4 regions of the Variovorax stachyos genome follow, and region 1 is predicted to be linked to each of the others. Evidence: predicted binding sites of a transcription regulator. Region 1 holds the regulator's gene; each other region holds the start of a gene.
The links. The regulator LexA, encoded in region 1, represses DNA repair genes until DNA is damaged. The targets are predictions, from matches to a motif close to ACTGTATNNNNATACAGT.
Positions count from the first base shown of each region.

Region 2: the regulator LexA is predicted to act here: its motif matches at 4,646-4,663, upstream of ACMGEZ_RS02335 (DUF3072 domain-containing protein).
Region 3: the regulator LexA is predicted to act here: its motif matches at 4,390-4,407, upstream of ACMGEZ_RS07515 (DNA topoisomerase IV subunit B).
Region 4: the regulator LexA is predicted to act here: its motif matches at 1,439-1,456, upstream of imuA (translesion DNA synthesis-associated protein ImuA).

Region 1 is NZ_JBLFFN010000002.1:193,504-201,065, forward strand. Features, by position in the region: gene ACMGEZ_RS04150 (type IV pilus assembly protein FimV) at 1-1,721, shown strand, start outside; gene ACMGEZ_RS04155 (MFS transporter) at 1,711-2,883, opposite strand; gene ACMGEZ_RS04160 (D-2-hydroxyacid dehydrogenase family protein) at 2,880-3,887, opposite strand; gene ACMGEZ_RS04165 (hypothetical protein) at 4,010-4,342, opposite strand; gene lexA (transcriptional repressor LexA) at 4,488-5,162, opposite strand; gene ACMGEZ_RS04175 (asparaginase) at 5,237-6,232, shown strand; gene ACMGEZ_RS04180 (hypothetical protein) at 6,237-6,653, shown strand; gene ACMGEZ_RS04185 (DUF6152 family protein) at 6,669-7,142, shown strand; gene adk (adenylate kinase) at 7,146-7,562, opposite strand, start outside.
Region 2 is NZ_JBLFFN010000001.1:467,712-475,273, forward strand. Features, by position in the region: gene ACMGEZ_RS02310 (RHS repeat-associated core domain-containing protein) at 1-470, opposite strand, end outside; gene ACMGEZ_RS02315 (glutathione binding-like protein) at 999-1,712, shown strand; gene ACMGEZ_RS02320 (ABC transporter permease subunit) at 1,720-2,625, opposite strand; gene ACMGEZ_RS02325 (taurine ABC transporter ATP-binding protein) at 2,618-3,406, opposite strand; gene tauA (taurine ABC transporter substrate-binding protein) at 3,431-4,447, opposite strand; gene ACMGEZ_RS02335 (DUF3072 domain-containing protein) at 4,701-4,928, shown strand; gene ACMGEZ_RS02340 (hypothetical protein) at 4,947-5,210, opposite strand; gene pdxR (MocR-like pyridoxine biosynthesis transcription factor PdxR) at 5,260-6,795, opposite strand; gene ACMGEZ_RS02350 (nuclear transport factor 2 family protein) at 6,911-7,318, shown strand; gene ACMGEZ_RS02355 (NAD(P)/FAD-dependent oxidoreductase) at 7,339-7,562, shown strand, end outside.
Region 3 is NZ_JBLFFN010000003.1:303,677-311,238, reverse strand. Features, by position in the region: gene ACMGEZ_RS07545 (MBL fold metallo-hydrolase) at 1-225, opposite strand, end outside; gene bamC (NlpB/DapX family lipoprotein) at 238-1,323, opposite strand; gene dapA (4-hydroxy-tetrahydrodipicolinate synthase) at 1,432-2,322, opposite strand; gene ACMGEZ_RS07530 (class I SAM-dependent methyltransferase) at 2,383-2,892, opposite strand; gene ACMGEZ_RS07525 (hypothetical protein) at 2,922-3,062, opposite strand; gene ACMGEZ_RS07520 (MFS transporter) at 3,070-4,287, opposite strand; gene ACMGEZ_RS07515 (DNA topoisomerase IV subunit B) at 4,441-6,417, shown strand; gene ACMGEZ_RS07510 (ferritin-like domain-containing protein) at 6,442-7,011, opposite strand; gene ACMGEZ_RS07505 (RNA polymerase sigma factor) at 7,052-7,562, opposite strand, start outside.
Region 4 is NZ_JBLFFN010000013.1:84,560-92,121, reverse strand. Features, by position in the region: gene ACMGEZ_RS21510 (hypothetical protein) at 114-389, opposite strand; partial or broken gene ACMGEZ_RS21505 (SOS response-associated peptidase family protein) at 432-1,354, opposite strand; gene imuA (translesion DNA synthesis-associated protein ImuA) at 1,483-2,325, shown strand; gene ACMGEZ_RS21495 (Y-family DNA polymerase) at 2,270-3,625, shown strand; gene ACMGEZ_RS21490 (error-prone DNA polymerase) at 3,638-6,736, shown strand; gene ACMGEZ_RS21485 (DUF6881 domain-containing protein) at 7,399-7,562, shown strand, end outside.

The sequences.
Region 1 (7,562 bases):
CTGGGGCAGGCTCCTCTTCCGGTTCCGAGGGCGCGGCACCTGCGCGGCGCAACGCCGCTGCTGCCGCTCCCGCTGCAGGCACCCACGCCGGCGACGCGCAGCCGCCGCGCCGAAGCGCCGCGGCATCGCCAAGCAGACCCGCCGCGGCGCAGCCCCGGCCCCCCGAAGCTCCGCGCGCCTCTACGCCCGGCGCGGCAACTGCGCCAGCCACGCCCGCGCGCGGCGCCGCGCCAGTCGGACCGCGCCTGCAGCTCGAATCGATGGAGCCAGCTCCCACCGCTGCCCCAGGCCTCAAGACCACGCCACAACTGACGCTGCCCAGGGCCGAGGACCCGGCCCGCCGCAGCGCGGCCGCTGCGGAATGGCGCGTTCTCAGCGGCGAGCCCGAGGCGGCGCAGCGTGAGGCCCAGCGCATGCAGGCGCTGGAAGCTACGCTGACCACGCTGCGCGAGCAGACGGCGCAAAACCAGCGCGCGCTGCTCGAGCTGCGCACCGAACTCGCGCAGGCGCGGGAAGACCGCTACCGCAATCCGCTCGTCTACGCCCTGATCGGCCTGCTGCTGCTCGCGCTCATCGCGATCCTGCTGCTGTGGCGCCAGATTGCGCGCCGGGCAGAGCCGGCCTGGTGGCGCGAGCCGGCGTCCACGCGTGACGCGGGGCCCACGCAACCCAGCGCGTTGGGCGAATTGCTTGACGAAGACGAAGGCGCCGGCCCCTCCGGCCGGCGGCGCAGCGCGAATGCCACCAGCTTCGGTGCGGCAACGTTTGCGGACCTGGGCGCCGAGAACAACAGCGGCTTCGGCGATTCGCAGCCCCATCCTCGCGCGGTGGACAGCACGCCGTCGCGGACGGTCAACACCGAAGAGCTGTTCGACGTCCAGCAGCAGTCCGACTTCTTCCTCTCGCTGGGCCAGCACGACCAGGCGATCGCAGTGCTGCGCGAGCACATTGCCAGCAATCCGGGCACCAGCGCCTTGGCCTATCTGGACCTGCTGCGCATCTATCACTCGCTGGAGCGCAAGGACGACTATGCTCGCCTGGCGGAAGAGTTCGAACGCGTCTTCAATGCCGATGTCCCGGCTTTCGAGCATTTCAACGAGACGGGCAAGGGCCTCGAGCACTATCGCAACACACTGGCGCGCATCGAATCGCAATGGCCGGCGCCGGGCACCCTGGCGCTGATCGAGGAACTGATCTTCCGCAAGCCTGGCGCGAATGAGGACGAGGCCTTCGACCTCGCGGCCTACCAGGAATTGCTGCTGCTCTATTCGGTCGCCAAGGAGGTGATCGACCCGGCCAGTGCCTCGCCCGCGCCGGTGACGCAGCCTGCCTTCGTCGACACCTTCGGCCATGAACAGCTGGCCACGACGCCCGCGCCGCTCGAAGCCCGGAGCCAACCCGAGCCCGTCGAGGACGGACCGATGCTGCCGGACTCGATCTACGGCGCAATCGACGACAGGCTGGAGCACGAGACCGTGCTGGTGCCCGACGCCCCCGTTTCGGCATCGGTTGCACCGGACCACGGGTCGCGGCGCGTCGTTCAGCCCGATGCCAGCCTCGACCTGGCCGAGTTCGACAAGACGGCCTTCGAGACCATGCGGGCCCCATTGGAGACACCGACACAGCCGCCGGCGCCATCGACCGACCCCCATGTGATCGATTTCGAACTCTTCGATCCGGACACCGAAGCCGAGATCGCGCCCAAGCCGGTCAAGCGCTGAAGGCAGGGCGGCGGGTCTGAGCCCGATCGACGGCCAGGCTCAGCAACAGCGCGCACACCAGCATTGCGAAGCCGGCCCAACTCATCCAGGCAATGGCGTCGTGCGCCAACAGCCAGCCGCCGGCCGCGGCTCCTACCGCCTGCCCCACGTAGATCCCCGAGCTGTTGAGCGCCACCGAGCCGGGCGCGAGCGCCGGCGCCATCGACACCAGCCGCGCCTGCTGCGCCGAGTTGGTGGCGAAGCAACCCAGGCCCCAGGGAACCAGGATGAGCGCCAGGCCGGCGAGGGTGACGCCCAGTGGCCACAGGAGCAGGCTCAATGCGATCAGCGCGGTGGTAACGAGCACCATCCGGGGTGCACCGACGCGATCGATGAACCGGCTCACGAGCATGTTGCCCAGCAGGCCGCAGACGCCGAACCAGCCCCACAAGAGGCCGAGCGCGGTGGCGTCGGCGCCGACGGTCTCGCGCAGCACGGGCGCGAAGTAGCTGAACAGCACGAACTGGCCCGAGCCCTGCAGCGCCGTGACTGCCACCACGCCCATCAGCAGCGGGCTCTTGAGCACCTGCGCCCAGGCGGCGCGCGTCAATGCCGGCGGCCGAATGCCGCTCGGCAGCTGGTGCCAGATCCAGGCCGCGCTCAGCAGCGACAGCACGGCGATCGCCGCGAAGGCCGTGCGCCAGCCGAAATGGCCGCCGATCAGGGCGCCGAGAGGCAGGCCGAGCACCGAGGCCATGGACCAGCCGAGAAAGACGAAGGTCACGGCGCGGCCCCGCTGCTCCAGCGGCACCAGCATGCCCACGCAGGCCGCCGCCTGGGGCGTGAAGATCGCGGGCGAGATGACGGTCAGCATGCGCACGGCCAGCAGCCCGCCATAGCTCGGCATCAGCGTCGCGACGAGGTGGCCGGCTGCGTACCACAGCATGGTGCAGGCCAGCAGCAGCCGCCGGTCCCAGCCCGCCACGACGGCGGCCAGAAGGGGCGCGCCGAAGCACACCACCGCCGCCCCGGCGGTGATCAGCTGGCCCGCCGTGGCAGGGCTGACCTGCAAGGAATTGCTGAGTTCGTTGAGCGTGCCGGGCACCACCATCACCCCGGTGCCGATCACGAAGTTGCCTGCCAGCAAGGCCCAAAGGGACGCCGGCAGCGCGGGACGCCTCAACGTCGCACCTGCAGCGCGCCCGGGTTGACGATGTTGGTCGGGTTGCCCTTGATGAAGCTGACGACGTTGTCGAAAGCCTGGCCGAAATACATCTCGTAGCTGTCCTGCTCGACGTAGCCGATGTGCGGCGTGCAGATGCAGTTCTCCAGGCGCAGCAGCGCGTGGCCTTGCAGCGGCGGCTCGCTTTCGAAAACGTCGATCGCTGCCAGCCCGGGCCGCCCGCGGTTGAGCGCGGCGAGCAGCGCATCCTGTTCCACCAGCTCCGCGCGCGAGGTGTTGACGAAGAGTGCGGTGGGCTTCATGCGCGAGAGATCCTCGAGCGTGACCAGGCCTCGGGTCTCCTCCGTGAGTCGCAGGTGGATCGACAGCACGTCCGCCGCGGCAAAGAAGGCTTCGCGATTCGGCGCCACCTGGAAGCCGTCAGAGCGGGCGCGGGCGCAGCTCTCTTCGCGGCCCCAGATCACCACCTGCATGCCGAAGGCCTGGCCATAGCGTGCCACCAGCTGGCCGATGCGGCCATAGCCCCAGATGCAAAGCGTCTTGCCCTTGAGCACCGAGCCGAGCCCGAAGTTGGGCGGCATGGACGCGGACTTGAGCCCCGATTGCTGCCAGGCGCCATGCTTGAGGTTGCTGATGTACTGCGGGAGGCGGCGCATTGCCGCCATGATCAGCGCCCAGGTGAGCTCGGCCGGCGCCAGCGGCGAGCCCGAGCCCTCGGCGACCGCCACGCCGTGCTCGGTGCAGGCATTGACGTCGATGTGTTGGCCAGCCCGCCCGGTTTGCGAGATCAGCTTGAGCTTGGGCAGCTTCTCGATCAGTTGGCGCGATATCTGGGTGCGTTCGCGGATCAGCACGATCACGTCGGCATCCTTGAGCCTCACCGAGAGCTGTCCGATGCCCTTGACCGTGTTGGTGTAGACCTTGGCGGCATACGCGTCGAGCTTGGAGGCGCAGCGCAGTTTGCGCACTGCGTCCTGATAGTCGTCGAGGATCACGATGTTCATGGCGTGCCATTGTGCCTCGCACCATGCACGGATCCGCGCGCCACGCGCCAGAAGCGCAGGGCGCTCCTGGGACATGCCCCGCGGGCCGGGCGCTCAGCGCGCCTGGACCCGGCGCGCGATCGTCAATGCAGATGGCCCGGCGAAGGCGCCGCACTTGCAGCTTCCAGGGCAACCAGCCGGTCGAGCTCGGCGCAGACATCCGCCATGCGGCCGGAGATCACGACTCGGCCGGTGCTCGGCCCCTGGTGTTGCGCATCGACCGTGCGCACCACGCGCAGCGGCCGGGGCGGTGCCGACAGGCGGGATGCCGGCGTGACGGGCCGCACGGCGCAACTGGGGCGGATGCCGACGTAGCGGAGGCCGGAAGCGCTTCGGCGGCGCGACGGTATCCAGCGGCTGGCAAGTGATTGAAGGGGCGTGAACAGGTCGACGAAGCTGAGCAGAGCGATTCCCATGTGAACTCCATGAAGGTCAGAGATTGAACATAGGCAGGATTGCTTTCGCCGGCCGCGACAGGGTGATGGCCCTTGGCCATACGCCCGCCACCTGTCGCAGCCGCTGGGCAGCGTGAGCGGGATTCGCTCAGGCCGCCTTGTGCGGCTACATCAGCATCGTGTTGCGGATCAGGCCGACGGCGAGGCCTTCGATCTCGAAAGGCTCGCCCGGCTGCACGATGATGGTGGGGTAGTCGGGGTTCTCGGCGTGCAGCTCGATGACCTGCTTGTTGCGCTTGAGGCGCTTGACCGTGACTTCGTCGCCCAACCGCGCCACGACAATCTGGCCGTTGCGGGCCTCCTTGGTGGCCTGCACGGCGAGCAGGTCGCCGTCCATGATGCCGGCGTCGCGCATGGACATGCCGCGCACCTTGAGCAGGTAGTCCGGCTGGCGCTGGAACAGCGTGTTCTCGACGTAGTAGGTCTGGTCCACGTGCTCTTGCGCCAGGATGGGCGAACCGGCAGCGACGCGCCCGATCAACGGCAGCGCGAGCTGGGCCATGCCGGGCAGTGAAAGCGAGAACTGGTTGTTGCGCGATTCGTTCAGCGAGCGCAGCGCATCGCCCTTGAGCCGGATGCCGCGCGAGGTGCCGCTCACGAGCTCGATGACGCCCTTGCGCGCCAAGGCCTGCAGATGCTCTTCGGCCGCATTGGCGGACTTGAAGCCCAGCTCGGCGGCGATCTCGGCACGGGTGGGCGGCGCGCCGGTGCGTGCGATGGCGCTCTGGATGAGGTCCAGAATCTGCTGCTGGCGGGCGGTAAGCTTGACGGCGAACTGCATTGACGACTCCTTGCGGCACTGGCTGAATATCCAGTACCTGTATTTTTAACCAGTTTCCGGAGCTTTGGCAAGTCATGGTCGACAACATCAGCGAAGGCAGGCGTCGTGTAGTCGTCCTGGGCACGGGCGGCACCATCGCGGGCCGCTCGGCCGCAGCGGCCGACAACGTCGGCTATACGGCCGGCCAGGTGGGCGTGACCGAGTTGCTGGAGGGCATCGCGGCGCCGGCGGGCATCGCGCTGCAGACCGAGCAGGTGGCCCAGGTGGACAGCAAGGACATGGGCTACGGGATCTGGCGCAGCCTGGCCGAGCGCTGTGCCCACTGGCTGGCACAGGCCGACGTAGCGGGCGTGGTCATCACCCACGGCACGGACACCCTGGAGGAAACCGCGTTCTTTCTTCAGTCCGTGCTGGCGCCGTCCAAACCGGTCGTGCTGACCAGCGCCATGCGGCCTGCAACCGCGCTGACGCCGGACGGGCCGCAGAACGTACGCGATGCCATCGCGGTCGCCGCGAGCGCACGTGCGCGGGGCGTGGTGGCGGTGTGCGCGGGCGCGGTGCACAGCGCCTTCGATGTGCAGAAGGTACACACCTACCGGGTCGACGCCTTCGGTTCCGGCGATGCGGGGCCAGTGGCCTATGTGGAAGAGGGCGCCTTGCGCGAGCTCAGGAACTGGCCCGCGTCGCCCCCTGAGCCTGCACGGTTGTGCTTCGAGCTGATGCAGCAGGCCGCCCGCTGGCCGCGTGTGGAGATCCTGATGAGCCACGCGGAGGCGCGCGGCAGCATCGTCGATGCGCTGATCCTGGAGCAGCAAGCAGGCGCTGCGGAACCGGTGCAGGGCCTGGTGCTCGCGGCCACCGGCAACGGCACCCTGCACGAGGCGCTGGAAGCGGCCGCGCTGCGAGCACAGGCGGCCGGCATTGCGGTCGTGCGCGCCACGCGCTGCCTGCAGGGCCGCATTCTCCCCACGCCGGGTGCTGCGCTGCGCGACGCCGGCGCCCTGACGCCGGTGAAGGCGCGCATTGCCCTGGCGCTGGAACTGATGGCCACGCAGGCCGGCGGCGTCTGAGCGCATGTTCGAGGCCCTGCGCTCGCACGCCTGGCTCTATCCGGCGCTGGAGGTGGTGCACATCGTCGGCATCGCGCTGCTGCTCGGCAACCTGGTGGCGCTCGAGGTACGGGTGTTCGGGCGCGCTGCCGTCCTGCCGGTGGCGGCCATGGCCAGGTTGTCGCTGTCGATCGCGGCCAGCGGCTTCGCACTTGCGGCGGCCAGCGGTTCGCTGATGTTCGCCACCCAGCCGGCGGAACTGCTGGCCAATCAGACCTTCCTGATCAAGATGGGCCTGCTGGTGGCCGCCGGCTTCAACGCAGGCTGGTTCCACATGCGCGGCTCGCTGCACAAACTCGATGCGATGGCGCGGGTACAAATGTTGTTATCTACTGCGATCTGGCTGGCCGTCGTGTTCTGCGGCCGTTGGATCGCCTACTGAAGAGGAGCTTTCTCGATGAAACGTCGCGATATCGTCATCGCCGCCGCGTCCCTGCCGCTGGCCACACCCCTTGCCTGGGCCCACCATGGCTGGAGCAGCTTCGACCAGGACCGTCCGATCTATCTCGAAGGAAGGGTGGCGCAGGTGCGCTGGCAGAACCCGCATGCGGAACTGTTGATCGACGTCCCGTCCGGGCTCAAGGTGCCGGCCGATCTGGGGAAACGGGCGCTGCCCCCGCAGAGCGCGCCGGTCGACGGTCCGGGCTTGCTCGCGCGGGCAACCGCGCCTCGCCGCACTGACCGCCAGTGGGAGCTCGAACTCGCGCCGCTGACGCGCATGGAGGCCTGGAAGGTCGCGGAGATCAAGCCGGGCACCGCTGTCTCTGCGGTGGGCTTCACGTTCAAGGAAGAAAAGGGAGAGCCCGTGATGCGCGTCGAATACCTGTTCGTCGACGGCAAGGCCTACGGGCTGCGTTCCAGCCCTGCCTGACGATCAGCTCGCCAAGGCAGCCAGCGCGCGCTGGGTGATTTCGTCGACGCTGCCGACGCCGCTGATCACCCGGTACTTCGGCGCGGTCTCGGGTTCGGCCTTGGCCCAGGCTGCGTAGTAGTCGACCAGCGGCCGGGTCTGCTGGCTGTAGACCTCGAGGCGGTGGCGCACCGTCTCTTCCTTGTCGTCGTCGCGCTGGATCAGGTCTTCGCCCGTGATGTCGTCCTTGCCGTCGACCTTCGGCGGGTTGAACTTGACGTGGTAGATGCGCCCGGACGCCGGGTGCGAGCGGCGGCCGCTCATGCGCTCGATGATGTCGGCGAAGGGCACGTCGATCTCGAGCACGTAGTCGAGCTTGACGTTGGCTGCACGCATGGCGTCGGCCTGCGGGATGGTCCGGGGGAAGCCGTCGAAGAGAAA
Region 2 (7,562 bases), on a different contig from region 1:
ATGATCCCAGTCGATGTCCATTTCCGGCTTGCCATCGGTGCCGTACTTGCGCTCCTGCCCGCTACCAGGGTTGACGTGCCATGAGCCGGGCTCACCATGTTGGGCGTCTTGTCCTGAAGCATCGGCCCAAACACATTCCAGCCGAGCATTGCACCGGTTGCGGTACCTACTCCGCCTGCGATCCAGCCACCAATCGTGGGTGCTGCCGGCAGCAAGAATGCCAAGCGGCCATCAGGATCGGCGTACCTCAGCGGATTCAGGTTGGCATAGGGATATCGATTCGGTCCGCCATCAAGTCCGATGCGATCGGGCTGCGTGTAGCGGCCCAGGCGCTTGTCGAAGTATCGATTCCAGTTCTGCGCAAGCCCGCTTTCCTGGTCTCGATACATCCCCATGAATCCGATGTTGTACGTTACATCCGAGACGCCGGTCGTTCCCGGGTTCGGCGTGCTGCTGAGATTGGCGATCAACGGCCAGATGTATGCGGTTCACAGCGACCACCTCAACACGCCCAGGCGGCTGAAGGACGGCCCAGGCTCGCCAGATGGCGGTGGAAGCTCCGGGTCTCTTGCGAGTCGCGATGCTGGACTGGCTTCGAGCGGACGAGGTTGAAAGTGCAGCGCGCACGCGTGCGCGCCGTTGACGGCTTGCCATGGGACTCCCTGGGTGATTGATCTTCTCGCTGCGCGTCATGGCGCGCAGCGGCGCAATTCAATGAGAGGAACTGCGGTGGCAACGGCATCCTGCCGCCGCATCCGTTCATTGGTGGCGGATCGTAGCCACGGAAGTCACAACAGCAAAGACAGGAGAAAGTTCAAGCGGTGTCAATCCGCGCACACGGCATTAACACTTACCGTCTCTTCGAGAGACTTCGGCCTGAAATATCTGTCACTAAATCCGCAATCTCCACTGGCGACCGGCTACGCCGCATTCGCCCCTCATCCGAAGCAGAGGCAGAATCCGGCCTTGTGCCTTCTTCAAGACAACAAGGAGAACCCATGGCCGATCTGTCCGCCTATCCCATCGCCAGGAAGTGGCCCGCAGCCCACCCCGACCGCCTGCAGCTCTACTCTCTGCCCACCCCCAATGGCGTCAAGGTCTCGATCATGCTGGAGGAGACCGCCCTCCCCTACGAGCCCCACCTGGTCAACTTCGAAACCCACGACCAGATGTCGCCGGAGTTCCTCTCGCTCAGCCCCAACAACAAGATCCCCGCCATCCTCGACCCTGACGGCCCCGGTGGCAAACCGCTGCCGCTCTTCGAGTCGGGCGCGATCCTGATCTACCTGGCAGACAAGACGGGCCAGTTGCTGCCGGCCGACCCCGCCGCGCGCTACGAAACCATTCAGTGGCTGATGTTCCAGATGGGCGGCATCGGGCCGATGTTCGGCCAGCTCGGCTTCTTCCATAAGTTCGCGGGCAAGCACTACGACGACAAGCGCCCGCGCGACCGCTATGTGGCGGAATCCAGGCGACTGCTCGGGGTGCTCGAGAAGCGGCTGGCCGGGCGCGACTGGATCATGGGTGACGACTACACCATCGCCGACATCGCGACCTTCCCGTGGGTTCGCAACCTGATCGGCTTCTACGAAGCGGGCGAACTGGTGGAATTCAACGCCTTCCCACACGTGAAGCGCGCACTCGAAGCCTTCGTGGCGCGGCCCGCGGTCGTGCGCGGCCTGGGCATTCCCAGCCGCGCCGCGACACCCTGAGCGCCTGCTACATGCGTCCCTTCCACGGGACCAGCCGGCGCTCCAGCCAGCGCATCAGCAGGTCGAACAGGTAGGCCACCACGCCGATCACGATGATCCCCATGATCACGATGTCGGTGCGCAGGAAGTTCGATGCATTGAGCACCATCTGGCCCAGGCCCATGTTGGCCGCCACCATTTCCGCCGCCACCAGCGTGGTCCAGCCGAAGCCGATCGCGATGCGCATGCCCACCAGGATGTCGGGCAGGGCCGAGGGCAGGATCACGTGGCGGATCACCTGCATGTAGCTGGCACCCATCGAGTAGGCCGCGTTGATCTGCTCCTGCGACGCGCTGCGCATGCCCGAGCGTGCGGCCAGGGCCAGCGGCGCGAAGCACGACAGGAAGATCAGCAGCACCTTGGGCAGCTCGTCGATGCCGAACCAGATGATGATCAGCGGCAGGTAGGCCAGCGGCGGCAGCGGCCGGTAGAACTCCAGCGGCGGGTCGAAGATGCCGCGCGCCACCCGGCTCATGCCCATGGCAATGCCGATGGGAATGGCCGTCACGCACGCCAGCAGGAAGGCCGAGAACACGCGGAACATGCTCGCCAGGAAGTGCTGCCACAGCGGCTTGTCGTTGGCCTGGCCGGTCACGTATTCGTAGAACTGCTGCGCCACTGCCTGCGGCGAGGGCAGGAAGAGCGGCTTGACCCAGCCCATGTTGGTCACGATGAACCACAGCGCCACGAGCGCGGCCACGGTGACGACGCTGATGGCGGCGCTCGAGCCCGCGCCCGGCACCTTGAAGGCGCTGGTCTTGAGCTTGGCACCGCCCTTCGTCGCAGCCCCCGGCGCCGCGACGACGGCCGGCTGCCCGGGACTGTTGGCAGGTGGCGTCATGGCCACGGGCGAAGCGATGATGGCGTCAGGCATGGACGGCCTCCCGATGATGGATGATCGCCAGGACCTCTTCGCGCATGCGGATGAACTCGGGCTCCGACTTCACCTTGCGCGAATCGCCGTGCGAGAGGTATTGGCGAGAGAACGGCACCTGGTCGTACACGTGCGAGATGCGCCCCGGGCTCGGGCTCATCACGATGAGCCGGGTGGCGAGGAACAGCGCCTCCTCCACCGAGTGAGTGATGAAGAACACCATCTTGTTCGACTTCGACCAGGCCTTCAGCAGGATCTCCTGCACCTGCTCGCGCGTGAAGGCGTCGAGCGCGCCCATGGGCTCGTCCATCAGCAGCACGGCCGGGTCGCTGGCCAGCGCGCGGGCAATGCCCACGCGCTGCTGCATGCCGCCGGAGAGTTCGTAGACGGCGCGGCCGGCGTACTGCTGCAGGCCGACCAGCGCCAGCTTGTCCTCGGCGATCCGGTCGCGCTCGGCCTTGCCGACGCCGGCCAGGCGCAGGCCCAGCGCGACGTTGTCGCGCACGTTGAGCCAGGGCATCAGCGCATGCTTCTGGAACACGACGCCGCGGTCGGCGCCGGGGCCGGCGACCGGCTTGCCATCCAGCAGGATCTCGCCGGTGGAAGGCGGCAGGAAGCCGGCGATGCAGTTGAGCAGCGTGGTCTTGCCGCAGCCGGAGGCGCCGAGCGCGACCACGAAGTCGCCGTCGTGCATCTGCAGGTTGACGGGGGCCAGCGCCTGCAGCGTGCCGCCGGTGACGGCGTAGTTGACCGTGAGGTCTCGGATGTCGAGCGTGGGCATGGGGCGCCTTCTTTTTCTTCCTTGCTACTTGGCCGCCGCCATCGCCTTCTCGACGTAGGCCGTGGTCACGAAGCCGCTGTAGTCGGCCTTGACCTCCTGCACCCGGCCCTGCTCCTTGAGGAACACGGCCGTGTTGGCCATTGCCTTGGCCGCGCCGCCGCCCAGCCAGGTGGGCGAGACCTGCTCGGCCAGGGTCGGGAAGCTGTAGAGCGCCATCGCCGCGCCGACGTCCTTGGGGTCGGCCTTGGTCCACTTGGCCATGGCCTTGATCTGGGGCGAGTCGGGTGTCCAGCTCTTGCCGGAGGCCTTGTACTCCTCGTTGGCGCGGTTGAGCGCCTTCACGAAGGCGACCATGAAGGGCTCGTTGGCGGCGGCCCACTTGGCGTTCACCACGATGCCCTCGAAGGTGGGAGCGCCGCGCTTGCCGATGCTGCCGGAGGTGGCGATGACCTTGCCACTGGAGCGGATCTTCGACAGCACCGGGTCCCAGATGAAGGTGGCGTCGATGTCGCCACGCTCCCAGGCCGCCGCGATCTCGGGCGGGCGCATGTTCATCACGTTGACCGTCTTCGGGTCCACGCCTTCCATCTTCATGCCGGCCATCAGCTGGTAGTGCGCGGTGGAGACGAAGGGCGTGGCGACCTTCTTGCCCTTCAGGTCCTTCATGCTCGTGATGCCGGAGGAGTTGCGCGCGACCAGCGCCTCGGCGTCGGCGATGTCGGCGGAGATCCAGAACAGCTTGATGTCCTGGCCCTGGCTCGCGGCGGCGGTCAGCGGGCTCGAGCCCGTCTCGCCCATCTGCACGTCGCCCGAGGCCATGGCGCGGATCACGTCGCCGCCGCCCGAGAACATGCGCCAGTTGATCTTGTAGCCGGTGGCCTTCTCGACCTCGCCCGACTCCATGACGAGGCGCAGCGGCACCAGCATGTCCTGGTGTGCGAAGGTCAGCTCCTTGGTCTGGGCCTGGGCGGCGGCCCCGCCGAGGGCCAATGCGGCGGCCAAGGCCGCGCCTGAGAGGGTGAAGCGCCGGGGCATGTTCATTCGTTTCTCCTGGTGATGAGGCGAATGGAACTTTGCACCCACGGGCGCCCGGCCGGAAGTGCCAGGGCGCAAGCCTGCATGGAGCCAGGGGATGGGGACTTACCCTTGTCTGGTGCGCAGCGCACGAGGGCGGTGCCAGCGGCTTGTCCTCGCACGGAGGTCTTGCATGACCTATGGCATTCGTCCGACAGGCCGATGGCTGTTGTTTTATACAGTTCACTCATCGCAATCAAAGGCGTTTGAAGGAGTTCACATGACCGACAAGGCAACCCAGGCGCATGCCGCGGAAAGCAACATGGAGAAGGACCCGAACGATTGGGTCACGGGAGATGAGCCCATGACCGGCGCGCAGCGCTCCTACCTCAAGACACTGTGCGAAGAGGCGAAGGAAGAGTTCGACGATTCGCTCACCAAGGCCGAGGCCTCCCGGCGCATCGATGCGCTGCAGGCCGAGACCGGACGCGGCACCGCCCGGCACTGAGGGGCGCAACGCTCCCGCCTACCCTTTGCGGCTGCTGGGCAGGCGCGCTGCCACTTCCACGCAGGCCGCCACGAAGCGCTGCGCCGCCACGGCATCCGGGTCGTCATGCGCCCACAGCACGGGCGCCGTGTCTTCGGGCATACCGCAGTGCGACAGGGCGATGCACAGCGAACGCCGCAGCGTCGGCGGAACGGTTTCGTCGTCGACAAGAAGAAGAGCGGCAATCCGTGCGGCACGGGGCGTCAGCTGCACGGCCTGCTCGTGAAGTGGGCCGATGATCATGTCGGCGATGCGGGCAAACGACGTACCTGCCACATAGGCCGTCAGTGTGTCAGTGGGTGCGAGGCGCCGCGCTCAGGCTCTCCCCGCGCGCCTGCGCCAGTTCCTGTACCGCCATCCCCAGCGCCCTGATCCCCGCCGGAATCTGCGACGCCGCGATCGACGACAGCCGCAGCCGGAAGAAGGGACACGGATAGGGCGGCTTCGCAAAGAACACATCCCCCGCCTCGATCAGCACCCCGTGGCTGCGTGCCATCAGCGCCAGCTCGGCCGCATCCACCCACGAGGGTGCCTGCACCCAGATCGACGCCCCGCCCGAGGGCAGCCTGAACTCGAAGTCCGGCAGATGCTCGCGCAGCGCCTGTGCCGCCAGCGCAAGCCGCTCCTGCATGGCATGGTTGACCCGCCGCGCATGCGACTCGTGGTGCCCAAGCGAAAGGAAGAGCGCATACGCATGCTGCAGGAAGGCGCTGGGATGCCGCACCATCGAATGCCGGATCACCCGCAGCTCCTTGATCAGCGCGCGCGGCGCCACGATGAAGCCCAGCCGCAGCGCCGGCGAGAGGCTCTTGGACACCGAGCCCACGTAGATCACGCGCCCCGTCTTGTCCAGGCTCTTGAGCGCGGGCATCGGCGTGCCCTCGTAGAGGTTCTCGGCTTCGTAGTCGTCCTCGATGATCACGAAGTCCTGCAGCTCGGCCTTGCGCAGCAGCCACTGGCGCCGCTCCAGGCTGAGCGTGGCGGTGGTCGGGCTCTGGTGCGAAGGCGTGCAGAACAGGTAGTCGGCGGCCGGCAGCGCATCGACGACCAGGCCCTCGTCGTCGACATCGATCTCCACCCACTTCGGATTGCGCATCGCGAAGCTGTTGCGCGCATGCGGATGGCCGGGCTCCTCCAGCCCGACTCGGGTGTGCTCGTCGAACAGCGCCTCGGCCAGCAGGTAGCAGGCGTGCTGGGCGCCGAGGGTGACGAGGATCTCCTCCTTCAGCGCGAACACGCCGCGCCGGGGCAGGAGGCGCGTGCGGATCTGCTCGATCAGGTCGGGCACGTCGTCGGTCTCGAAGTCCGGCGTCCAGTGCGGCAGCTGCGAGCGCGCCAGGCTGCGCGCGCAGCATTCGCGGAAGTCCTCGGTGGGAAACAGCTGCGGGTCGTAGGTGCCGTAGACGAAGGGGTATGGATAGTCGCGCCAGCGGTCGGGCTTGGAGAGCGTGGGCCGGTCCACCTGCGAGCGCAGCACCCGCGCCGACCACTCGGGCGGCTGGCCCGACTGGCCGCTGCGGCCTACCAGCGGTTCGGCAGGCGCTGCCGTGAGCGGCCGCGCGTTGTGCGCGACGAAGACGCCGCTGCGCGGGCGCGCCTCGAGAAAGCCCTCGTCCATCAGTTGCAGGTAGGCCGAGGTCACGGTGTTGCGGCTCAGCCCCAGCAGTGCCGCCAGTTCGCGCGACGAGGGCAGCGGCGCGCCGGGGCTCAGCCGGTCCTCGAGGATGGCCTGCACCACGGCCGCGCGCAGGCGGCCCTGCAGCGGCAGGCCGGGTTGCTCGGGCAGCACGAACAGCTGCGCCCACTGGATGGATCGGGGGTTGGGCATGGTGCGCAAAGTTTAGGGCCGCGTCGACTGGCTTGGTCGAATCCCTGCATCTGGCCCTATCGCGCCGTGCGCCGGCTCCCTACCCTTGCACTCATCGACAAGACAGGAGTTCCGCGTGACCGCAGCAGCATCGCCCGCCCCCGTGACCATCGCCACCCTGGAGGCTTTCAGCGAGGCCTGGAACCGCCACGACATCGAGGCCCTGATGAGCTTCATGCACGAGGACTGCGTATTCCAGACCGCCGCCGGCCCCGAGGCCTTCGGCACCCGCCACAGCGGCACGGCGGCGGTGCGCAAGGCCTTCGCCGCGGCCTGGGAGACGGTGCCGGACGCGCAGTGGCGCAACGGCCGGCATTTCGTGGCCGGCGACTTCGGCACCTCCCAGTGGACCTTCACCGGCACCGCGGCCGACGGCAGCCGCATCGAGACCGACGGCATCGATGTCTTCAGCTTCAAGGACGGCAAGATCGCGCTCAAGAACGTGTTCCGCAAGACGCGGCCGAACCTGCCCGCGGCGAAGTAGTCCCGGTTCGAGGAAACGCCATGACGATGACCGCAGGCACCGCGCAGTTCACGACCGGCGGCCGGGCCGCGCCGGCGCCCAAGCCGTACGACCCGCGCTACGACCCCCTGGTCGCGCCCGACCCCGGTGCCGGCCGCGCCTACGCGCCCACCTGGTGGGTGGCCAGCGCGGGCACGCCGCCCGAGGACGACGGGCCGGTGCTGCGCGACATCGACGTGGACGTGGCCATCATCGGCTCCGGCGC
Region 3 (7,562 bases), on a different contig from region 1:
CCTTGACAGCGCACGGGCGCAGCCGATGTGATCCCCGTGCTCGTGGGTGATGAAGATCGCGTCGATGTCACAGGCCGCGAGGCCGGCACGCGCCAGGCGTACATCGAGGTGCTTGAGCCCGAAGCCGCAATCGATCAGCAGCCTCGAGCGGCGCCCGCCGCTGGTCGCCTCGACCAGCGTGGCATTGCCTGTGCTGCCGCTGCCCAGGCTGCGGAAGCGCAGCATGCGGGGCCCGGCTTACTTGAGATCGTCGGCGATGACCTGGACGATGCGCTGCGCGTTGGCCGAGGTTTCAGCGGCGCCGCTGTCGCTCTGCACCGATACCGTGCTCGTCTCGCCCTGACCCTTGACCAGGATGCGGAACTTGAGAGGCGCCTCGGTCTTGCCCGAGCTGAAGATCTTGGAGAAGAAGCCCGGCTCCTTCTTGTCGGGGTTCGGCGGAACGTAGCGCACGAAGTACACGCCCGCGGCGCGGTCGCGGTCTTCGACGGTGAAGCCGGTGCGGTCCAACGCGAGGCCGACGCGGCGCCAGGCGCGGTCGAAGTTCTCGTTGATCTGCACGACGGGCTGGCCGCCGACATGGGACACGCTTGCCGTCCGTGCCGGCGTGCTGGTTTGCGCAACGAGCTTCGCCTGCTCCTGCGACACGCCCAGCTTCACCATCAGGCGGCGCAGGAATTCGGTCTCGAGTTCGGGGTCGCTGGGGCGCGGCTGCCAGACGGTCTGGTCCTGGCGAACGTTGGTGTAGACCTCCTGCATGCCGCGGTGGCTGACGAAGATCTCGGTGGTGCCGTTGGCGCCGCGTTCGATGCGGGTGCGGAAGCGGTCGAGCTCGCCGGTGGAGTAGATCGCGTCGACCAGCTTGCCCAGCGTGCCGCGGATCACGTCCTGCGGCAGCTTGGCGCGGTTCTCCGCCCAGTCGGTTTCCATGATGCCGAGGTTGCGCTGCTCGGTCGTCAACAGGAAGCCGCTCTCCTGCCAGAAGTCCTTGATCGGGTCCCAGAGCTGGTCGGCCGGGCGGTTGACCACGATCCAGCGCTGCGTGCCCGAGCGCTCCATGCGCACGTCGCCGAGGTTCGAGACCGCTGTCGGAATGCTGGGCGCGTTGGCGGCGCCGGCCTGGTAGGCATTGGCCGAAACCGCATTGCCGGGCACCGCGTAGCGGTTCTCGCGCGACAGTTGCGTGAGGTCCGGCGGCACTTCGAGCGACGGGGCCTTGCCGGCGCTCTTGTAGTCGATCTTGTCGCTCTCGAGGACCGAGCAGGCGGCGAGGCTGGCCACCAGGGCCAGCAGTGCGAATCGCGAAAGGGTATTCAACGTCATCTTCCTTGTGGAATGTTTAGCGCAATCGTCAGGCTGCAGCGCCGCTGTGTGAGAGCGCCGGCCCTGCAAAAGGTTGCCGGCGTCGAGCTGCGGCAGGTAAAGATGGAATCAGTCCTTGAGGAGGCCGGTGGCACGCAGCGCGGATTCGACGACGGGCCGGGCGGGCTCGGCGAGTTCCGTCAGTGGCAGGCGCAGCGCACCGCCGCACAGGCCGAGCCGCGCCATGGCCCACTTCAGCGGAATCGGGTTCGGCTCGACGAACAGATGGCGGTGCAGCGGCAGCAGCTCGAGCTGGATCTGCATCGCGCGCTTCGCGTCGCCGGCGATGGCCGCCACGCACAGCTCGTGCATCTTGCGCGGGGCCACGTTGGCCGTCACGCTGATGTTGCCCTGGCCGCCGCACAGCATCAGCGCGACGGCGGTCGGGTCGTCGCCCGAGTACACGGCGAAGTGCTTGGGCACCTCGCGGATCAGCCACTGCGCACGCTCGATGTTGCCGGTAGCTTCCTTGATGCCCACGATGCCGGGCACCTGCGCCAGGCGCAGCACGGTGTCGTGCGCCATATCGGCGACCGTGCGGCCGGGCACGTTGTAAAGCACGACGGGGAGGTCGCCGACGGCCTCTGCGATGGCCTTGAAGTGCCGGTACTGGCCTTCCTGCGTCGGCTTGTTGTAGTAGGGCACCACCTGCAGCTGCGAATCGGCGCCGACGCCCTTGGCGAAGCGGGCGAGCTCGATTGCCTCCTGCGTGGAATTGGCGCCGCAGCCGGCCATCACGGGCACGCGGCCCCGGGCCTGCTCGACGGACACCCGGATGATCTCGCAGTGTTCCTCGACGTTCACCGTCGGCGACTCGCCGGTGGTGCCGACCACGCCCAGGCAATCGGTGCCTTCGTCGATGTGCCAGTCGATCAGCCGGCGCAAGGCGGGATAGTCGACGCTGCCGTCGTCATGCATCGGCGTGACGAGCGCGACGATGCTGCCTGTCAGTTGCTCCAAGGGGGTCTCTTTGTCGGTTGCGGAAAGGCAGCCATTCTACTGACTGGCTTGACGGGCCACTCAGAGGGGGTAGCGCAAAGGGTTGCGAGCCGGGCCTTCCGGCGGCCGGACGGCCGCGATCCGCTGCACGAAGCGTTCCGGGTCGGCGAGAAATCCGTCTTCGTAGGCGACCACCCGCAGCCCGGCGCAGGCGGCCAGCAGCTCGCCCGGCTGCAGCAGGAAATCGGGCCGCGAGGGCTTGCCGACGGTCTCATTGCCGGCGGCGAAGGTCTCGTAGAGCAGCACGCCGCCGGGCGCCACTGCCGCCACGATGTCGGGCAGCCGCGAGCGCCAGAGATAGTTCGTCACGACCACCGCGCCGAAGAGCTGGCCCGCGAAGGGCCAGGGCCCGTCCTCGATGTCGGCCAGCAGGGCCCGGCCGAAGCGGGCCGCCGACGCGATCGCCTCCACGGAGCGATCGACGCCCGTGACCGCATGCCCGCGTTGCGCGAACCAGCCCATGTGCCGGCCGGCGCCGCAGGCGACGTCGAGCACGGTGGCGCCCGGGGCAAGCAGGTGCGACCAGCGCACGACCCAGGGGGAGGGCGGGAGATCGTGGCTCAGAAGCAGGCCCAGAGCTGGTCGACCAGCGTCACCAGGAACGCAGGGCGCGTGTAGAGGCCGAACACCGCCACGAGCGCCAGCACCGCGGCCGACAGCCAGCCGGCGTGCACGAGGTGATGGCGAGTGCTCGGTCGCATGGCGGCCTCAGGCAGGCTGGGCGGTGGGGCGCACGATCGCGTTTTCCTTGACCGGCAGGTTGACCACCGCCGCGAACAGGCCCAGCGCGATCGCGATGTACCAGACGACGTCGTAGCTGCCGGTGCTGTCGTAGAGATAGCCGCCCAGCCACACGCCGAGGAAGGAGCCGACCTGGTGGCTGAGGAACACGAAGCCGCCCAGCATCGACAGGTGCGCCACGCCGAAGATCTGCGCCACGATGCCGCTGGTCAGCGGCACGGTCGAGAGCCAGAGGAAGCCCATCACGCTCGCGAACACATACACCGACAGCGGGGAGATCGGCGCCACCAGGAAGACCGCGATGGCGACTGCCCGGCCGAGGTAGATTGCCGCCAGCAGCTTGCGCTTGGCCAGCCGCGCGCCGAGGGCGCCCGCGATGTAGGTGCCGAACACGTTGAAGAGCCCGACCAATGCCAGCGCGTAGCTGGCGACCTCGGGCGAGAGCCCCTGGTCGCGCAGGTAGCTGGGCAGATGCACGCCAATGAACACCACCTGGAAGCCGCAGACGAAATAGCCGGCCGTCAGCAACACGAAGCTGGGATAGCGGAAAGCCTCGCGCACCGCCTGCATGATGGTCTGGTCGCGGTGCGCGAGCGTGCCCGTGCCATGGCGCGGCTCGCGCAATCCGATGGCGAGCGGCACGATCAGCAGCACCAGCGCGGCCAGCACGAGAAGTGCGGTGTGCCAGCCCAGGCCCGCGATCAGCTGCCCCTCCACCGGCACCATCAGGAACTGGCCGAAGGAGCCCGCCGCGGCCGCGACGCCCATGGCCCAGGATCGCCGCTCGACCGGGATCTGCCGTCCGATCACGCCGTAGATCACGGCGTAGGTGGTGCCGGCCTGCGCCGCGCCGATCAGCACGCCGGCCGTCAGCGCGAACATGAGCGGCGTCGGCGACAGCGCCATCCCAGCCAGGCCCAATGCGTAGAGCACGGCGCCGGCCACGAGCACGCGGAAGGCGCCGAGCTTGTCGGCCAGCATGCCCGCGAAGACGCCGATCACACCCCAGGCGAGGTTCTGGATGGCGAGTGCCAGCGAGAAGCTCTGGCGCGACCAGCCCTGCTCCTGCGTGATCGGCTGGAGCCACAGCCCGAAGCCGTGGCGGATTCCCATCGAGAGAGTGACGATCATCGCGCCGCAGAAGAGGACCTGCTTGAGCGAGAGCGGCTGGGATTGAGCGTGCATCCGGCGACTGTATCCAAAAGCGAGGGAACGCACAGGCAACCGCTGCGACACGGATTGTTGATATTTCGGGCTGCGTTGATGCGGCGGACGCATCAACGCAGCTCTGTATGCGCATACAGGTTTTCAGAAGTGCCACGCATACAATCCGCCCCCATGGCGACCCTCACCAAGACTCCCCCGGCCTATTCCGAAGGCTCCATTCGCGTCCTCAAGGGCCTCGAGCCCGTCAAGCAGCGTCCGGGCATGTACACCCGCACCGACAACCCGCTGCACATCATCCAGGAAGTGCTGGACAACGCCGCCGACGAGGCGCTGGCCGGCTACGGCAAGAAGATCAAGGTCACGCTGCACGCCGACGCCTCGGTCAGCGTCGAGGACGATGGCCGCGGCGTCCCCTTCGGCCTGCATCCCGAGGAGAAGGCGCCTGTGATCGAGCTGGTTTACACCCGCCTGCACGCGGGCGGCAAGTTCGACAAGGGCGCGGGCGGCGCCTACAGCTTCTCCGGCGGCCTGCACGGGGTGGGCGTGTCGGTGACCAATGCGCTGTCGAAGCGGCTCGAGGTCCAGTCCTTCCGCGAAGGCTCCGCCGCGCGCATCGTGTTCGCGGGCGGTGATGTGGTCGAGCCGCTCCAGGTTCGTCCGATCGAGACCGGCGAGCGCCGCCAGGGCACCACGGTGCGCGCCTGGCCCGACCCCAAGTACTTCGAGTCCGGCACGCTGCCGGTCAACGAGTTGACCCATCTCCTGCGCAGCAAGGCCGTGCTGATGCCCGGCGTGACCGTCACGCTGGTGATCGAGAAGACCAAGGAGACCCAGCAGTGGCTCTACAAGGGCGGCCTGCGCGACTACCTCATGCAGACGCTCAACGCCGACCCGGTGATCCCGCTGTTCGAAGGCGCCGGCCATGCCGACAAGAACGCCGACAACTTCGCCGAAGGCGAAGGCGCCGAGTGGTGCGTGGCCTTCACCGAGGACGGCCAGCCGGTGCGCGAGAGCTACGTCAACCTGATCCCCACCAGCGCCGGCGGCACCCACGAGAGCGGCCTGCGCGACGGCCTGTTCAACGCGGTCAAGAGCTTCGTCGACCTGCATTCGCTCCTGCCCAAGGGCGTGAAGCTGCTGCCCGAGGACGTGTTCGCGCGCGCCTCGTACGTGCTCTCGGCCAAGGTGCTGGACCCGCAGTTCCAGGGCCAGATCAAGGAGCGGCTCAATTCGCGCGACGCGGTGCGGCTGGTCTCCAGCTTCGTGCGCCCGGCGCTGGAGCTCTGGCTCAACCAGCACGTCGACTACGGCAGGAAGCTCGCCGAACTGGCCATCAAGGCCGCGCAGACGCGCCAGCGCGCCGGCCAGAAGGTCGAGAAGCGCAAGGGCTCGGGCGTGGCGGTGCTGCCGGGCAAGCTGACCGATTGCGAGAGCAAGGACATCGCGCACAACGAGGTCTTCCTGGTCGAAGGCGATTCGGCCGGCGGCAGCGCGAAGATGGGCCGCGACAAGGAAAGCCAGGCCATCCTGCCGCTGCGTGGCAAGGTGCTCAACACCTGGGAGGTGGAGCGCGACCGCCTGTTCGCCAACACCGAGATCCACGACATCTCGGTCGCCATCGGCGTCGACCCGCACGGGCCGGAAGACACGCCCGATCTCTCCGGCCTGCGCTACGGCAAGATCTGCATCCTGTCGGACGCCGACGTCGACGGCTCGCACATCCAGGTGCTGCTGCTCACGCTCTTCTTCCGGCACTTCCCCAAGCTCATCGACACGGGCCATGTGTACGTGGCCAAGCCGCCGCTGTTTCGCGTCGATGCGCCGGCGCGCGGCAAGAAGCCCGCGTCCAAGGTGTATGCGCTCGACGAGGGCGAGCTCACCGCCATCCTCGACAAGCTGCGCAAGGACGGCGTGCGCGAGAACGCCTGGAGCATCAGCCGCTTCAAGGGCCTTGGCGAGATGAGCGCCGAGCAGCTGTGGGAGACCACCCTCAACCCCGACACCCGCCGCCTGCTTCAGGTGCGCCTGGGCCGTTTCGACCTGCTGGGCACGCAGGGCGAGATCACCAAGCTGATGGGCAAGGGCGAGGCCGCCGCGCGGCGCGAGCTCATGGAGCTGCGCGCCGACGACGTCGAAGTCGACGTCTGAGAAAGGTCGGGCGCGCCGGTCCGTTCAGGACACGAAGGCCGCAGGCACCGGGGCCTCGCCCAGCGCGTGGCGCAGCACCGCCCAGTGCATCGCCTCGTCCCCGAGGATGCTCGCCGCGGCCTTGGACAGTGCACGGTCGTCGAACATCGGCACCGCGCCCAGGTAGGCGCTGACGGCGCCTTGCTCCAGCTTGGCGGCAAAGCGCAGCACGTCGGCCTGCGTCTTCAGCTGCGAGGTCGGAAAGTCGTACTTCGCCTTGGCGCTCACGGCCTTGCCGCCGAGCTTCTCGACCGTCGCCGCGAGCAGCGCGGCATGGGCCCGGTGATGGCCCTGGAAGGTCAGGGCCAGGTCGAGGACGGGCTTGTCGAGCAGCTTGCTCTCGGCCCCGACCTGGTAGGCCGCGATGGCCTCGAGCTCCGAGCCGAGCGCGGTGTTGAGGATCTGCACGTCGCCGGGCCCGTCGCCCCCGGTCTTGGCCGCCAGCGCGTCCTGGCCCGCAAGCAGGGCGATCGCCGTGCCCGAGAGCAGGAGGCCGGAACGGCCGAGGAAGAGGCGTCGCGCGGCGACGGGCGTGGGCATCCGAAGGAAGGACATGGAAGTCTCCTCAATCAAGGTTGGGGGTGGTTGGAAAGGATCAGGCGGGCCGGCCCGGCGGCGCTCCGTCGACGACGGACATCACGCGCGCGACGATCCGGTCGCAGCGTGCGCCGTCGAAGCAGAAGGCATCGCCGATCGCGACATCGATCTCGCGCGACAGGGCTTCGCGCAGCAGGCCGCGCGCGCGGAAGAAGCGGGTGCGAACGGTGGCCTCGGGGATGTCCAGCGCGGCAGCCACTTCCTCGATGCTCATGTCCTCGACCGCGCGAAGGACGAAGACCGTGCGAAACACCTCCGGCAGCGCGTCGATGCCCGCCTCGATCAGCTTGCGCGTCTCGCCACGCATCGCATGGCCCTCGGGTTGCTCTGCAGACTCCGTGTGCATCGACGTTCCCTCCTGGGCACTGCCCGTTTCAACGGCCGTGTCGAAGGGGATGACCTGCGCGCCTGCCCGCCGCCGCAGCCGCCCGAGGGCTTCGTTGGCCACGATGCGCACCAGCCAGGTCGAGAGCCGGGCCTCGGCACGAAAGGTGCCCAGCGCGCGCCAC
Region 4 (7,562 bases), on a different contig from region 1:
GCGGGCGTATTCGAAGCCCGTGCGATCGCCTGGCCGAGCTAGCCGCCATTCCCTCAGGCTGGGCAGGAACAGCAGGCAAGAGGACGGTGAATCACCCGGATTGAGGATGCACTTCACGGCGGCAACTGCTCGAGATGATCGAGCGTCTCTCGAAGCCGCTCGTAGGCGATCAGCGTCTGTGCGAACTCCTCCGTGCTGATGTCGTGCTCGGCAAGCACGCCGAAGACGAATGCTTCGAATGCGTCGCCGACCGTGCCCTCGAGCAGGCGATGCTCTTCCAGGAGGACGTTGCCGCGGATCAGCAGGTCCGCCATCGCCCTTGCCAGAGGTCGATGCGCCTTGTCGAAGGCTTCGACCAGCATCTGCATCTCTTCTGGTGTGGCGGGCATGCTCCGCTCCTTTGCCGGGGTTGGATCTCGCTGCTGCTCATCCTACGCAGCGAGCCGATGCTCATAGAACGGCCGCTCGCGGTCGTCCAGGATGGCGTACTGCGCGGCCAGATTCTTTCGGTCGGGCCGCAGCCAGGCATCCACGTGCTCGGGCCGGATCGGGATGATGCAGCGGTCGTGCCCGGCCGCGGCGATCTCCGGCGGCGGCTCATCGGTGATCGCCGCAAAAGACAGCAGGTCCGGCTCGCCGGGCGCGCTCCAGCGCGACCACAGGCATGCCACCAGCATGTCCTGCTCGGGTTGCGGGCGAAACTCCAGCACCACGTTCTTCCCGTCCCGTTGCACGTTCTCGTAGAAGGCATTGAGCACCAGCAGGCCGTGCGAGAAGCCGAACAGCTCGCGCCAGAAGCCCTCGAGGTTGTCGCGCCGCGCGTTGTAGGTTCCCGGGAAGTTGGTGTCGTGGACGGCGGGCTTGCCGGCGGGCCGGCACTGGTAGCGCATCGGCTTGATGACGCGCTGCCCGTCCTCCCACACCATGACCGGCGCATACACGCCAGGAAAGATCCGTGCATCCCGATCGAGCAGTTCGGCGCGTGCCAGGTCGGACAGCTTTTCCTTGGCCACCGCAATCCTGTTGGTGGCGATGCGCACATCCCGGTCGACTTCTTGGTCACCTTGAGCAGCAGCGAGCGCTGCGCATCGGCCAGGCGCTTGCGCTGCTTGAAAAGCTCCTGCTCCAGCTGCATCGCCTGCCGCGCATTGAAGGCCTCGATGCATCCCCTGATCTCCACCTCGAGATCCGACTGCGGCGCCGTGAACAGCGCATCCATCGACTTCGGGATCTTGACCCGGGCGTCGAGCTCGCGCTGCTGGTAAAGCCTGGCGAAATCGCGCAGGCTCATGAGCGCCCCGAACATCTGGACGAACTTCTTGTACTCGGCTTTGATCTGGGCGGAATAGCACATGCGAGGAACAGTTTAGAGGCAGGCCGTGTAACAGGCCCGCGTTCGCCTCGGACAAGCATTGGCTGATGCGCGAACTGGTGTGATACTGTACATAAATACAGTACATAGATGCAGCACAGGGAGCCACGATGCATGCCAGTCCCAGTCCACCGCCCGCCGAGCCTCCGAGCGGCGGCGCCAACGCCCACGCGCGTCGCGCCCCTCCGCAACTGCCTGCCGAGGTCGAGGCAGCCCTCTGGCGCGGCACCGACCTGGGCGTGTCCGGGGCGCCGACCGTGCCGAGCGGGCACGGCGGCCTCGATGCGCTGCTCCCCGGCCACGGGTGGCCGACCCGGGCACTGACCGAACTGCTTCAGCCCCAGCCCGCGCTCACCGAATGGCGGCTGCTGGCGCCGGCGATACGCGCCACGAGTGCGGCCCGCAGGGACATCGTCGTGGTCGCACCGCCCAAGTCGCCTCACCTGCCCGGCTTGCGTGACGAGGGCATCGACGAGCGCCATGTCATCTGGGTCCAGGCCACGACACCGGCCGAACGACTCTGGACGACCGAGCAGCTCGTCAAGGCCAATGCGGCCGGGATGGTGGTGGCCTGGCTGCCCCAGGCGCGCCAGGAGCAGATCCGTCGGCTGCAGGTCTGCGCGCTGGGCTGCGACTGCCCGGTGTTCCTGTGCCGGCCCCTGAGCACGCTGCGGGAATCATCGGCGGCGCCGCTGCGCCTGCAGGTGTCCCATGGCCTCGACTGGGAGCTGCATGTGCAGATCCTGAAGCGCCGAGGCAGCACCCACGATGCGGTGCTGCGGCTGCCCTCCGTTCCAGGAGGCCTCGCGCCCCTGCTGACGCCGCGCCTTGCCAGGCCCAGCGCCCTCCTCGCTGCCGCCCGGCGGCACGCCCGTGTTGTTTCGGAAGACGTCCCCCATGCTCTGGGCCGCCCTTCTGCCGGACCCCGGCCTGAGCGACTCCCGGCGCACTGAGGCGGTCCGGGCGCATGCCGTGTGGTGCCTCCAGTTCACGCCCCGCGTCAGCGTCGCCGAGCCTGCATCGGACAGCCCTGCCGTCGTCATGGAGGTCGCGGCCAGCGCGCGCCTCTTCGGCGGCAGGCGGCAACTGGTCGAACGGGTGAAGACGCAGGCAGCGGAGCTGGGCGTGGGGCAGCTGAGCTGGGCGCCCACCAGCCTGGGCGCCGTGGCCCTCGCGCGCACCGGCCGCTCGAACGGCTTCGCCAGGCCGCTGGAAAGCCTGCTCGACGAGCTGCCGCTCGCGGCATTGAACGCGGTGGCCGCCCATGCGGCCACCTTGGCGCGACTGGGCTGCCAGACCCTCGGGCAGGTGCGTGCGCTGCCGCGCGGAGGAATCAGCCGGCGCTTCGACAAGGAACTGCTTGCGGCCCTGGACCGCGCCTACGGCTTGCGCCCGGAGGTCCATACCTGGGTCGAGATCCCCGAGACGTTTTGCGCGCGGCTGGAACTGATGGCGCGCGTCGAGCTGGCGCCTGCCCTGCTCTTCGGCGCCCGCCGGCTGCTGTTGCAGCTGTGCGCCTGGCTCAGCGCACGCCGCGCGGGCGTGACCGCCTGCACCTTGCGCTGGTGCCACGATGCCATGCGCAGCAGGATGGCGGGCGACGGCGGATCCCTCACCCTCCGCACGGCCGAGCCCACGCGCAACCTCGAACACCTGAGCAGGCTGCTGGCCGAGCACCTGGCACGCTCGCAGCTGCAGGCACCGGTGGGCGACCTCCAGCTCGAGGCCGACGAGGTGCACCCGCTCGAGGAGCAAAGCCGCTCGCTGCTGCCCGACGCACGCGAAGACGGCGAGAGCCTGGACCTGGTGCTGGAGCGCATCGCAGCGCGGCTCGGACCGGAGCGCGTGCTGCGTCCGGTGGCCACCGAGGACCACCGTCCGGAATGGATGTGCCACTGGCAGCCGGCCCCCGAGCAGCGGCCCCGGGGCGCGGCCCGCCCGCTCGAGCATCCCCAGCCGACCTTCATCCTGCCCAAGCCCCAGCGGCTGGCCTTGCGTGACTCGCAGCCGCTCTACCAGGGCGCGCTGCAGCTGCTCGCCGGTCCGCACCGCATCGAATTCGGCTGGTGGGACCGCGTGGGCGAGCGGCCCGGGGAGCCCGTGGATCCTGAAGCCCCAGGCGCCAACACGCACCGCCACGTGGCCCGGGACTACTGGGTGGCGCTCAGCGAGCACGCCGGCGTGCTCTGGATCTTCCAGACGCGGCTGGCCGATGAGCGCAGCGCCTGGTTCCTGCACGGCATCTTTGCCTGAGGCTCCTGCGCGATGGCCACCCTGCCCGACTACGCGGAGCTGCGCTGCATCTCCAACTTCAGCTTTCTCCAGGGCGCCAGCCAGCCGCAGGAGCTGGTGGAACGCGCCAAGCAACTGGGCTACACGGCGCTGGCGCTCGCCGACGAATGCAGCCTCGCGGGGATCGTGCGCGCCCATGTGGCTGCCCTGGAACATGACCTCCCCCTGCTCGTCGGCAGCCAGTTTGCGGTGGACTGCGCGCATCCCTTCACGCTGGTGGTCCTCGCTTGCAACCTCGAGGGCTACGGCAACCTGTGCGAATTCATCACCACCCTGCGGCGGGCCTCCGACAAGGGAACCTACCGGCTTCGTCTGGAGGAGCTGACCGGGCCGGCCCTGGCCGACTGCGTGGTGGTGGCCTGCCCAAGGCGGATGTCGACCCCCGAGCAGCTGGAGGCACTGGGACGCTGGCTGCTGCGACAGTTCTCCGGCCGCTGCTGGTTCGGTGCAGAGCAGTTGCGGCTGCTGGACGACGAGATGTGGCTCTACCGCCTGCGCGCGGCCAGCCGGCTCACCGCGATTCCACTGGTGGCGACGGGCGACGTCCACTTCCACGTGCGCTCGCGCAAGCCGTTGCATGACGTGCTGACCGCGACTCGCCTGGGCAAGCCCCTGACCCGATGCGGCCTGGACCTGCACCCCAACGCCGAGCGGCATCTGCGCACCCGCCTGCGGCTCGCGCAGACCTACCCTGCGGATCTCCTGGCCGAGACGCTGCAGGTGGCGGCGCGTTGCCGGTTCTCGCTGGAAGAGCTGCGCTACCAGTACCCGGCCGAGGTGGTGCCGCCCGGCGAGACGCCGGGCTCCTACCTGCGGCGCATCACCTACGAGGGCGCGGGGCGCCGCTGGCCGGACGGCATCTCCGCGAAGCTCCAGCTGCAGATCGAGCACGAGCTCGAGCTGATCACCGAGCTCGCGTACGAACACTATTTCCTGACCGTCGCCGACATCGTGCAGTTCGCGCGCTCACGCCATATCCTGTGCCAGGGTCGCGGCAGCGCGGCCAACTCGGTCGTGTGCTACTGCATCGGCGTCACCGAGGTGGATCCCGATCGCATGAGCGTGCTGTTCGAGCGCTTCATCTCCAAGGAGCGCAACGAGCCGCCCGACATCGACATCGACTTCGAGCACGAGCGCCGCGAGGAGGTGCTGCAGTACCTCTACCAGCGCTACGGGCGCGGCCGGGCCGCTATCACCGGGGTGGTGATCAGCTACCGGCCCAAGAGCGCCCTGCGCGATGTCGGCAAGGCGCTCGGCTTCGAGCCCGACATGGTGGATGCGCTGGCGAAGGACTACCGCTATTTCGATGGCGTACAGGTGATGCCCGAACGCATCGCGGAAATGGGACTGTCGCTGGATGACTTGCGGGTCAAGCAGCTGCTGCTGCTGACCACTCAGTTGCTCGGATTCCCGCGTCACCTGAGCCAGCACACAGGCGGCTTCGTGCTCACCCGCGACCCGCTGTCGCGCATGATTCCGATCGAGAACGCGTCCATGGCCGACCGGACGGTCATCCAGTGGGACAAGGACGACCTGGATGCGCTGGGCTTCCTGAAGGTCGATTGCCTGGCACTGGGTATGCTGACCGCCATCCGCAAGTCGCTCGCCTTCATCGGCGAGCGCAAGGGCTACGAGTTCGGCATGCAGGACATTCCGCCCGAGGATCCCGTCACCTACGAGATGATCTCGAAGGCCGACACGATCGGCGTGTTCCAGATCGAAAGCCGCGCGCAGATGAGCATGCTGCCGCGCCTGAAACCCCGCTGCTTCTACGACCTGGTGATCGAGGTGGCGCTGGTGCGGCCCGGACCCATCGTGGGCGGCATGGTGCATCCCTACCTGCGCCGGCGCCAGGGCCTGGAGCCGGTCAGCTACCCGAGCGCAGCACTGCAAGAGGCGCTCAGCCGCACGCTCGGCGTGCCGGTGTTCCAGGAGCAGGTGATGCAGATCGCCATGCTCGCCGCCGGCTTCACGGCGGGGGAAGCCGACGGCCTGCGCCGTTCCATGGCCGCCTGGCGGCGAAAGGGCGGACTGGAGAAGTACTACGGCAAGATCGTCGAGGGCATGACCTCGCGCGGGTACGAACGGGCCTTCGCCGAATCGATCTTCGAGCAGATCAAGGGCTTCAGCGAATACGGCTTCCCGGAAAGCCATGCCGCCTCCTTTGCGCTGCTGGTCTATGCGAGCTGCTGGATCAAGTGCCACCACCCGGCGGAGTTCCTGGCCGCGATGCTGAACTCGCAGCCGCTCGGCTTCTACAGCCCGAGCCAGCTCCTGCAGGATGCGCGCCGGCATGGAGTGGCGGTGCGGCCGCCCGACGTGATGCGCAGTGACCTGGACTGCACCCTGGAGGATCTGCCCCACCGCCCTGCCGTGCGCCTGGGTCTGCGCATGATCGTGGGGCTGCGCTGGGCATCGGCCGAGCGCATCGTGGCAGCGCGCGCCGAATCGGTCTTCGACAGCGCGGAGGACCTGGCAAGGCGCGCAGGCCTGGAACAGCACGAGACGCGCCTGCTGGCGAGTGCGGATGCCCTGCTGAGCCTGAGCGGCCACCGCCGGCAGCAGGTCTGGGATGCGGCGGCGCTGCGCGCGACGCCCGTGTTGCTGCGTGATGCGCCGGTCCAGGAGGACATCCTGGAATTGCCGCCCGCGCCCGAGGGCGAGGAGATCCTCTTCGACTATGCGGCCACGGGGCTCACCTTGCGCCGGCACCCGCTGGCGCTGCTGCGCCCGCTCCTTTCCAGGCGCGCGCTCGCATGCGCGGCCGACCTCCAGGACATTGCCAACGGCGCCCAGGTCAGCTACTGCGGCATCGTGACGCTGCGCCAGCAGCCCGACACCGCCAAGGGGGTGATCTTCGTATCGCTCGAAGACGAGACGGGCGTGGTCCAGGTGATCGCCTGGAAGCACATCCGAGAGCAGCAGCGCAGCGAACTGCTGAACTCACGCCTGCTCGCGGTGCACGGCACCTGGCAGCGCGAGGGGCCGGTCTGCAGCCTCGTGGCGCAGCGACTGGAAGACCTGACGCCGCTGCTGGGGCGGCTCGCAACGGCCAGCCGGGATTTCCGCTAGTGGGCGCTGGCGACTCCCTGGCCCGCCGGTTGCCAACGCGTCCTACGCATCTTGGCCAAGGCCGATCGTCCGATCCGCTCTGCATGGCCCTGTTCATGAAGAGGGACGCGGCGCGCTTCCCGCGCCTCTCCCGCTCGCCAAGGCGGGACCTTCGGGCTCGCTGCGTAGATCACCTCGGTCAGCCCCCCAAGCTATTCAGGCCTCGGAAAAGCGGCAATGGCTCGATGGACGGCGATCAGGAAGACCGACCAAGCGCAGATCGGTCCGCGCGGGCTTTGCACTTGAGCGGGTTGCGAGAAGCGATCGATCATCCGGACCGGCGTTTGCCGCCTAGATCCCTTGCAACCATTGAAGCGCAACGAACGACCCTCCACCAACTTTCGTTTGTGCGGCGGGCCCCTCGCGGTCCCGGATTGCCGCTCAGGGTGTTGCCGGAACCGTGCACCAATTCTGGTCAACGCTCCAGAGCCGCAATCAGCTGAGCGTCATAGTCCTTGCGTGACAGACTGAAAGCGGACCTCCGGTATCCAGAGCAACGATGGCATGGTCAAGCCCCAATGGCGTGCTGAGGTGGTGCGCCAATCAGATGGCCGGGTCGAACTTCGTTGAGTTCAGGCCGGGTTCGGCCAGAACCAGACCTTCAACATCGAACCACAGTGAACTTGGCGAAGCAGTACATCGACGTGTTTTGGAAGCACCAAGGCCTCGAGGACCCCGTCCGATTGGTGTCTGAACTTGGCGATGGCCGACTCGAGTTGCGCAAGCTCGAGTTCTTTCGAGACGGAACGGTCGATGCAGCCGACGGCGACCATGAGACCTCGCGAAC